Regions from separate parts of the Tumebacillus amylolyticus genome, predicted to be linked through region 2. Evidence: riboswitches for the same ligand, from Rfam matches in the RefSeq annotation. Region 2 holds a riboswitch; the other holds the start of a gene.
The links. A riboswitch is a leader RNA that binds a small molecule or an ion and turns the genes downstream of it on or off. The one in region 2 is predicted to bind thiamine pyrophosphate.
Positions count from the first base shown of each region.

Region 1: linked by a shared signal. The riboswitch ahead of JJB07_RS00760 (solute carrier family 23 protein) and the one ahead of JJB07_RS08905 (ECF transporter S component) in region 2 are both predicted to bind thiamine pyrophosphate.

Region 1 covers NZ_JAEQNB010000001.1:151,099-155,517, reverse strand. The annotation lists gene JJB07_RS00765 (LuxE/PaaK family acyltransferase) at 1-565, opposite strand, end outside; gene JJB07_RS00760 (solute carrier family 23 protein) at 627-1,937, opposite strand; TPP riboswitch at 2,048-2,163, opposite strand; gene JJB07_RS00755 (DsbA family oxidoreductase) at 2,176-2,823, opposite strand; gene JJB07_RS00750 (hypothetical protein) at 2,979-3,881, shown strand; gene JJB07_RS00745 (sodium:solute symporter family protein) at 3,936-4,419, opposite strand, start outside.
Region 2 covers NZ_JAEQNB010000002.1:398,259-402,677, forward strand. The annotation lists gene JJB07_RS08900 (ABC transporter ATP-binding protein) at 1-1,325, opposite strand, end outside; gene JJB07_RS08905 (ECF transporter S component) at 1,325-1,912, opposite strand; TPP riboswitch at 2,045-2,151, opposite strand; gene JJB07_RS08910 (copper amine oxidase N-terminal domain-containing protein) at 2,261-3,604, opposite strand; gene uvsE (UV DNA damage repair endonuclease UvsE) at 3,715-4,419, opposite strand, start outside.

The DNA of each region.
Region 1 (4,419 bases), on a different contig from region 2:
TGGTTTCGGCGAGGCGCGCCATTTCAAACCCGAGGCCTCGGTCGTAATAAAAACCGCTGTCCTCCGTCCCGAAGTTCTCCACCGCTTTCGTGAGATAGCGGGAGAGGGAGGAGTTTTCGTTGACATCGGCGGCGGGTGAGAGCACCAAAATCGCCATTTTGTCACGACCTGCCATGACAAATTTGCGGAACGGCGGCACCATCGACGCATCCCAGACTTGGAGGGTCGGATGGTAGTTCCGACCCTTTTTTGTCGGATCGGTACTGCCGCTGGTCATGAAGACCGCTTGGGCCTCCTCGACAGGCTCGCAGCTCATCGTCAGCTCCTTCCATGCTTGGAAGGGGATCGGCGGGATGTCTTGCCAATGTTTCACTGTGAGGGGGGACTTGCGGCGGGCTTGGCAGTATTTTTTGTAAGCGGGGTTGTGTTGGAATTGGTAGGCGAACAAGTCCAATGCCAGTTTGCCGAATGCCTCATTATGTACGCTCTCTAGATTGGAAGAGTCTGCGAACTCCTCGATATAGCTCAGCACGCGTTCCACGATACGCTCCGATGCTTCGCGCATGGTTGAATCCCTCCTGTTCTCCTCGAAAAAAAGGCCGACACGCGGTCGACCTCCCTCTTCCCTACTCTGCTCGACGCCCGAACACACGCGGGATCTGCACCAAGACCGCTTGCAGAACCACCGCAGACAACGCGCCGACCAGAACTGTATTCGTCAAAAACGGAGCGGCCCAGCCTGTGACTCCGTTACAAGCTTGCGGCAAAGCTACTGCCAGCAAAAGCGAAAGACCTGCCACCAATCGGTTGCTCTCGGTCTTCTCCATTCTGCCCAAAATCGAGACGCCGGTGATCACCAGAGACGCCGCCGCCGGCAAAAACAGACCGCCGACCACCGCATCGGGAGTCGAAGCGAGCACCGCCCCTGCCTTGGGCACGAAGCCGAGGAGGATGAAAATCAACCCGGCCACTATTACCGTAAACCTCGACCCAATCCCTGTCAAGCGAAGCAGGGAGACATTCTGCGCATACGCCGTGGTCGGAAAGCCTCCAACAAGTGTGGAGAGCATCGAGCCGACAGCCTCTCCCGCGAATCCGTTGCGAATTCGTTTGCCGTCGAGCGGGACGCCGACATACTCGGCGGCGACCGCGTAGACGCCCATCGCTTCAATCACTGCGACGATGTAGGCCACGAAAAATGTCGCGAACACGCTCCAATCGAGCGTCAAACTTCCATAAGGCAGCCATTGCGGGAGACCGAACCAAGCCTTTTCCCCCACGCTTGCAAATGACAGCTTGCCCGTTGCGAGTGCAATTCCGTCGCCCACGACCAATGCGATGAGAAATGCGTAGGATCGCCAGAGCCCTTTTCCAAAAGCAGAAAGCAAGATGACGAGCAGTGCGGTGGGAATCGACATCGCGAGCGTAGACCCGCTTAGAAAAGTAGGCGTTCCCGCCGAGCCGCCGAGAAATTCGTACAAGGTAAAGCCGGAAAGTGCAAAACCGACGACGGCGATTACCGTACCCGTTACGACAGGCGTGAAGAGCACACGCATTTTTTGCAGAACGCCGGTCAGGGCGAGCAACAGGACGATGCCTGCGCTCAACAGAATTCCGCCGCCTGCCGCCCCGAGACCTTTCGCTTTGCCCGCCGCGATCATCAGCGCGTCAAACGCCGCCGACGGACCTTGCACGACAGGCAAGCGTGCGAGTCTCATCGCTTGTAACAGCGTCACAACCCCCGCCGCTAAAAAAATCGCGTTGACCATGTTCGACGCGACGGCGACCGGCAACCCGATCAGCGCCGCCACGAACAGCGGGTCCAGCCAGACGTTCGACACGATCACATGCTGCAAGCCGTAGAGCAGAGTCGGCACAGGAGCCAGCTTGTCCTCCAAGCCCACGGCGAGTTTTTGTTCATTTCGTTCTTCTTCCACGTAAGTCCCTCTCCCTTTCCATTCGTAAAGGTTGCAAGTAAGTAGGGCACAGCAAAAAACCGCCCCTGCAGAGGAGCGGTTTTTACAAACACCACGATGGTACCCGTTTTTTTGAAAAACAGGGCCTTCCCTCCGCTGGCATTACCCAGATCAGGTCAACCAGTCGGCAACGGAGTTTCCTAGCTGCCCTCTCAGCCCGTTTCCACGAGCTCCTGTCGGTTTTACCATAGCAGTGACTTCAACAGCCGTCAATCCCACAGGCCATGCCGTCGCCTGGGGACTTTTGTTTGGTGTTGGCGAGTTCTTCGTCGATGATGCCTTCGAGTGCGGCTTGACCACGGACCCCTTCGAGGACGGTGTTGCCGATTTTGATCGTCGGCACGACTTGGATGTTGGCTTCGTGGTAGGCGTGGTGGAGCGCTTTTTGATGAACTTCTTTGTATGTTCGCGTTTCGAGGGCTTCTCGGAAGGCTTTTTCGTCCAAGCCGATTTCGCCTGCCAGTTTGGTGAGGACTTCGACGCTTCCGATGTCCTGCTCCTCTTGGAAGAACGCCTCGAACAGGCGGTGGTTGTATTCATTTGCTTTGCCGTGTTCCTTCACGAACTGGAACCCTTCAAACGCCAGATGGGTATGCGGTTGCGGGGAGACGCGGGGCAGGACCATTTTCAGCCCGAAGCGCTCCGCCATCGGATAGACCGATTGCGCCCACGCTCGCTGGAGATAGTCGCCCTCGACAAGCAACGTTTCATTGGGATACGGCCGCAATTCAAACGGCATCCATTCGACTTCGACGTCCTTGCCTGCGATTGCTTTTTGTAGCGGAACCTCCGCTAAGAAGCAGAACGGTCAGACATAGTCCGAGTACACCTGAATTTTCAACGTCATGTGATTCACTCCTATTTCAACAGGGTATTGGCTCAGTATACGCATTCTTATCCTGCACTTCTGTCAGATGGATTACGCGAAACTTTATATACAAATATGTTTCCTTAGTGCTATACTGAAACAAACAAATATTTCCAACAAGGAGTGAGCGATTTATGTTGAGCGAAAAGTATCTTGAACTTGGATTGATCGGATTAGGTCGGGCCGGTGAGGAAGGCGGTTGGTTCGGCGGACATACGGGGGCGGCGGTTTTGGCCGCTTTCTATATGAGTCGGGAAGAAAATCTGCCGGAGCATGTGCAGGTGGGGTTGCAACGGATGGCGGATCATTTTATTTCGAAGTTCCCGAAGTTGTTCGTGCCTTATGAGAAGGAGCAGGCCGACCCGGCGTTGCTGGAAGTCGTACTCGACGGCCTGCGGGCCAATGCAGCTCGTCTGAGTCATTCGGGGCATGGTCTCGCGTATGGGTTTCTTGCTTTGCGTGCGCTGACCGAGCGTCCCGACATGCTGATTCCAAGCCTTGTGAACGGGTTCTCCGTCACGTTGACGGAATCTTCGAAGGGCTCCGGCAACCGCTACTACGGGCTTGCGGACTACAGCACGTTCACCGTGGAGCAGGTCACGGAGATTCCGGCTTACAACAGTCTGCAAGATCTGGCGGAGCGTGCGTTGGAGGAGTGTCGGGTGATCGTCCCCACCATGACCCTTGGCGAAAAACGCTACCACTTCACAGGCGAAGTCGAGCATGGACTCACCCACGCGCAAGCTCTGATGGAGTTCGACCGTCTGGGGTACTCGTTCTTGACGGAGAGCGGCATGGTGAACCATCGCATCCAGATGCAGTTGAACCGCCGAATTCCGGAGGAGGTCCTGCACATGGAGATCGTGAATCCCCCGTTCGAGTCCCTGTTCGCGCCCGAATACTGGGAAAACGTCTACGATGACCCGCACTGCCTCAAAGTCCCCTACGCCGCTCTCTACCTGCTGAACCGGCTGCCGCAGGAGAAGCGTGCCAAGGCAGAGCGGGATGTCTGCAAGATTCTTTGCCAGATGAAGTAGAAAAAAGGCACTCCCACAACGAGTTGGGAGTGCCTTTTTTTGCAAGTGCCTCTCTTACATGGCCTCTTCTAGTAAAGTGCCACCGGTTTTTGCTTCTTGCTCTCCAAAAAGGAACTCCGTCACTTGGTTCTCTTGACGTTTCCTCACGAAGAACGGGTTGAGCACGGAGACCACGACGAAGTTCGCCGCCAGCCCCCAGAAGCCTTCGTAGATGCCGTGGGCCGAGTTGGTTGCGTAGACGGTGAAGGTGACAATGAGTCCGACGACCAGACCGGAGATCGTCGCTTCACGGGTTTGCGATCTCCAGAACAGCGAGAACACGATCGCCGGGAAGATTTGCACCATGCCGGAAACCCCGAGCAATTGCAGAGACACCAGCGCCGTCGGGAACAGCAGGCCGCAGACCAACGCCAACCCGATGACGACGAAGACCATCGAGCGGGTGACCATCGTGAGTTTTTTCGGTGCGACGTTCGGGTTGATCAAGTCGCGGTAGATGTTGTTCGCGAACAGATTCGAAGCCCCGATTGCCATGATC
Region 2 (4,419 bases):
GGCTCGTCGAGGAGCAACACCTCTTGGCGTTTGAGCAGCATCCCGGCGACACTCAGTCTGCGTTTCTGCCCTTGTGAGAGCGTGAACGGGTTCTTGTCCCGCAGGTCGAGCAGTCGGAAGTCTGTCAGCAACTGCGTCGTCTCCCGCTCGATCTGCTCCTGCGGCCATCCCGCGACCTTGCCGCCGAATGCGACCTCCTCGTACACCGTGTCTGCAATAAACTGATGCTCCGGATTCTGAAACACGAACCCCACCGCATCGTACAACTCCGGTGCGCGATACTTGCTGAGATTCTTGCCTTTCAAGAGCACCTGCCCCTGCGTCGGGTCCATCAACCCGCCGACCGTTTTCAGGAACGTACTTTTCCCCGCCCCGTTCGGTCCGAGGATCGCAACCCATTCGCCGGGGTGGATGGTGACGTTGAGACCTTGCCACACGACATGGCCGTTTTTGTAGCGAAGCCCTGCGTCACGGACGTCCAGAATCGGAGCACCGTCGGTGCGGACCGGTTCTCTTTTTCCCGAAGTCAGTTGGGTTTCCAGACGTTCGGCCAGCGGATGCGGCACGGTGGCCAGAAGTTCCTCCCATGTGACGGGCCAGAGCTTCGGCTGCCAGATGCCGTACTCGCGAATCATCTCAGCGTGTTCCCGCAAGACTTCCTGCGGAGTTCCGTCCGCGACAATCTGCCCCTCAGCATTGAAGAGCAGCACGCGGTCGACCCACTCGATGACCCCGTCCAACTTGTGCTCGATGAGCACGATCGTTTTCTGCCCCTTGAGTCGGCGGAGGTCTTCGATAACCAGTTGCGTGTTCAGCGGGTCGAGTTGCGCGGTCGGCTCGTCGACGAACAGCACGTCAGGTTCCAACGCCAGCAGGCATGCCAGCGCCAACCGTTGCTTCAGCCCGCCCGAAAGCTCGCGAATCGGAGTTTGGAGCGGGATGTCGAGACGGACGTCGCGCATCACGTTTTCGATGATCCCGCGCATGTCCTGACGCGGCACCAGACGATTCTCCAGCGAAAACGCGATCTCATCTTCCACCGTCAGCATGCAAAACTGCGCATCCGGGTCTTGAAACATCACGCCCACACGATCCGGGCGGGTGACGGTGCCTTTGAACCACGCTTCAATCGAGCGCGGGATGATGCCGGAGAGGACTTGCAACAACGTGCTCTTGCCGGAGCCGGAAGGGCCGAGGAGGAGCACCGCTTGATTTTTTTCAATGGTGACGTTCATCTCCCGCAACACGGGCGTATCACGGTCAAAAAATTGCACAGACACCCCTTCACTTGCGAGAAAGGGTGTCTTGGTCGTCGTCGTATTCATTAGAAGGACGGTTTACGGTCCGTCTTGCTGCGGATCAGTTGGTAGGAGTTCAAAACGCCCGTTTTCGCCAGCAGGTCGCCGACGATTTTGCCGAGCACGCCGGCAAACAGGGCGCCGGAGAGCAGACGCAGAGCGATTTTGAGGACCAGCATGCCCGTGGTGAGGTCCCCGATGTAGCCTTGGTAGTAGTCAATCGGCACACTCGCCGCCGCCGAAGCCATGCCTGCGAGAATCACGGTGCCCATGTTGAAAGTACGATAGCGGAAACCCGCGAAAATAAGTTCAGCTGCTGCGCCTTGGATCAAGCCGAACACGAGGGTGCTCAGGCCCCATTGACCGCCAAAAATCATTTCCACAAAAGCGGCTGCCACTTCGGACAGCATCGCGATGCCCGGTTTTTGCACGATGTACGCGGTGAGGATCGACGCGACGAACCACAGGCCGTAGATAATTTCAGACGAACCCGGAAGCCCTGCCTCCATCACGTTGTACAAAAAGCCCCAACCAAAGTACGCGACCCCGCAAATCATCGAAAGAATGACGGTGATCATGACTTCTCTGAAGTTCACGACACGACTAGTCTTCATGTCTTACTTCCCCCTTAGATAGTCTGACACGAGTTCGTTGCATAAAAAAATCCTCTCCCGGTTCCCGGCAGAAGATTCGTTGTTGGTAGACATCAGACGACAAACACATGCCCTGTTGCCTCGCACATGCCATCGCAGTCTCCGTCACTTCCTCACGCCGGTATTACCCAGGATCGAGTTCAGAGGGTTGGCGCGGATCTCGCCTCTCAGCCATTTGTACGGCACCCCTAGCAACTGCTCGTATTCAATTAAGTACTCCCCCATTGTAGTCCTCGGACAAAGTGTTTGTAAAGGGAAAAAAAGCGCCCACGTCACGGGAGCGCTTTTTCCCTACCCTCTCTTACTCTCTTACATCTCCGGGTCGATCGTGTCCACGACCCAGCCTTTGCCTTGCACCTGTACGAGCGTAATGCCGACGGAGTGATCTCCTTGAGTGTAGCGGTAGGTTTTTTTATCGGCTGTGGAATCTTGCACGGTCGTCAACACGCGCAGGTCGCTGCGATTGACAGGTTCTTTCAGCCAACTCAGTTTCGGGATGGCTGCGTTCATGGTCTGCGCAGCATGGCTGTTCCACTCGTTCGGAATCCCGCCGCCTTCGTCACCTGCGTAGTAGCCCCGCATCTGCCAGAGCGTGTCGTACGCACCGGCGTCCGGATTCTGATACGCCCCCTTGGTGTACTCATTCGTGTACGCCGCGAGTTTGTCGAACGCATGGCTTGCCGGATTGTATTCGTACAGCTCCTCCTTGGACGAGCCCGTTGCATCGTAATCTCGGCTGGAAACCACGACCTTCAGCTTGCCATCGAGCGTGAACACATCCGCCCGAATATCGCCAAAGAAATTCTCGACCTCCACCGGCTTCCCACCGTCACCAAGCGAATACGCGGACAACCACATGCCATGCATCCCCGCTCCGCCCGAGATCAACGTCAACGTCTGCTCCCCTTGAGCAACCGTCTGAATCGTGGCACCCGTTTCAAACTTGGATTGAAGTTTCGTCTCCGAACCGTCCGATTTGACGAAATACACTCCGTCAGGCACATGCCCTTCCTTGCGCGTCACAACGGCGGTGTAGGCATCCCCCGTCGAGGAAAACTTGATCCCCGACTTCACCGCACCGATCAATTCCCCCGGATGCTTGGCGGCAAATGCCTGCAACCACGCAAGCCCGTTCGACTCCGGCAACGAAACGATGTTGACGAGCCTATCGCTTTCACTCCACTGCACCAACGCGCCCAAGTTCTCGGCGACGAATCGCGCCGGGACGTAGACGTGGTCTTGGTACGAGATCGCGACATAACCCTCGTCGAGCTTTTTTTCCTGCCCGTCAAAAACGAAACGGACGCCCCTCGTATCCACTGTGATCGCGCCTTTGGCCGGCTGGTACGTGGCGGGCGGCGAGATCGTCGAGCCCTTGCCCGATTGGAAACGCACCGTCTGCGTCGCTTCGTCCCACGACACATCCGCCCCCATCTGCTCGGCAACGAACCGCGCCGGCACGTACATGTGGTCCTGATACGAAATTACGGTGTACCCGTCACCGAGAAATCCCCAGTTTCCATTAAACGCAAAGTCTGTAAACGTGCTCTCCGCCGTCACCTTGGCTGCGAACGTCGCTTTCGGACTGACGAAACCGCTCAGAAGCAACACCAGTGCCGCCCCCGCTACCATCCATTTTTTTCTGGATTTCAAAGTAAACCCTCCATTCCTCCCAAACTTCTACTCACAATGTAACACCAATCCCAACCCAATTGAAGAAAAAAATTCCTGCACCGTCCCGTGACGGCCAGGAATTCTTTTTCCTACATCGTGAGCACGGCCCCTTCGATTCGCTTGATGCCCCGGACTTTTCCGAGGTCTTCCGCGAGTTTGAGGCAGGCGAAGTCTTTCTGCTTGGCTTCGACCATGACGTCGATGCGCGGGAGACCGTGCTGTTTGCAAGCTTTGAGGAACACCAACAACCGCTCCGGGTCGATGAAGTCGCTGTGGGCCCGGAAGTCGCTCTCGTCTTTGGGGGAAGAGACGTGCATCTTCATCGGGGTGTCCCCCCACGTAGCGGCGATGCGCGGCAGGAGTTCGAGGGGCGTCTGCTCGCTTGGGTTGCACCAGTCGTGGTGAATGTCGAACATCATCGGTTGCCCGACTTTTTCACAGACTTGAAGCGTTTCAAGCAGGGTGTAGGTCTTGTCATCGTTCTCAAACGTAAGTCTCCGCCGCACGCTGTCCGGCACGAGCGGGAAATTGTCGTAGAGGGTCTGGGTCGCTTTTTCCTTGTCTCCGTAGACCCCGCCGATGTGGATGTTGACTTTGTGCTGGTGATCGAGCCCCATTCCGTCGAGGAGGTCGGTGTGGTATTGGAGGTCTTTCAGAGCGGCGGAGACCACTTTTTCCGAGCCGTTGAGCAGAGTGAATTGGTTGGGGTGCATGGTGAGCCGGATGTCGTGTTGCTTGGCAAAGTCGCCGATGGCTCGTAACTCCTCCGGGTACGTCGCTTTCACATCGATTCC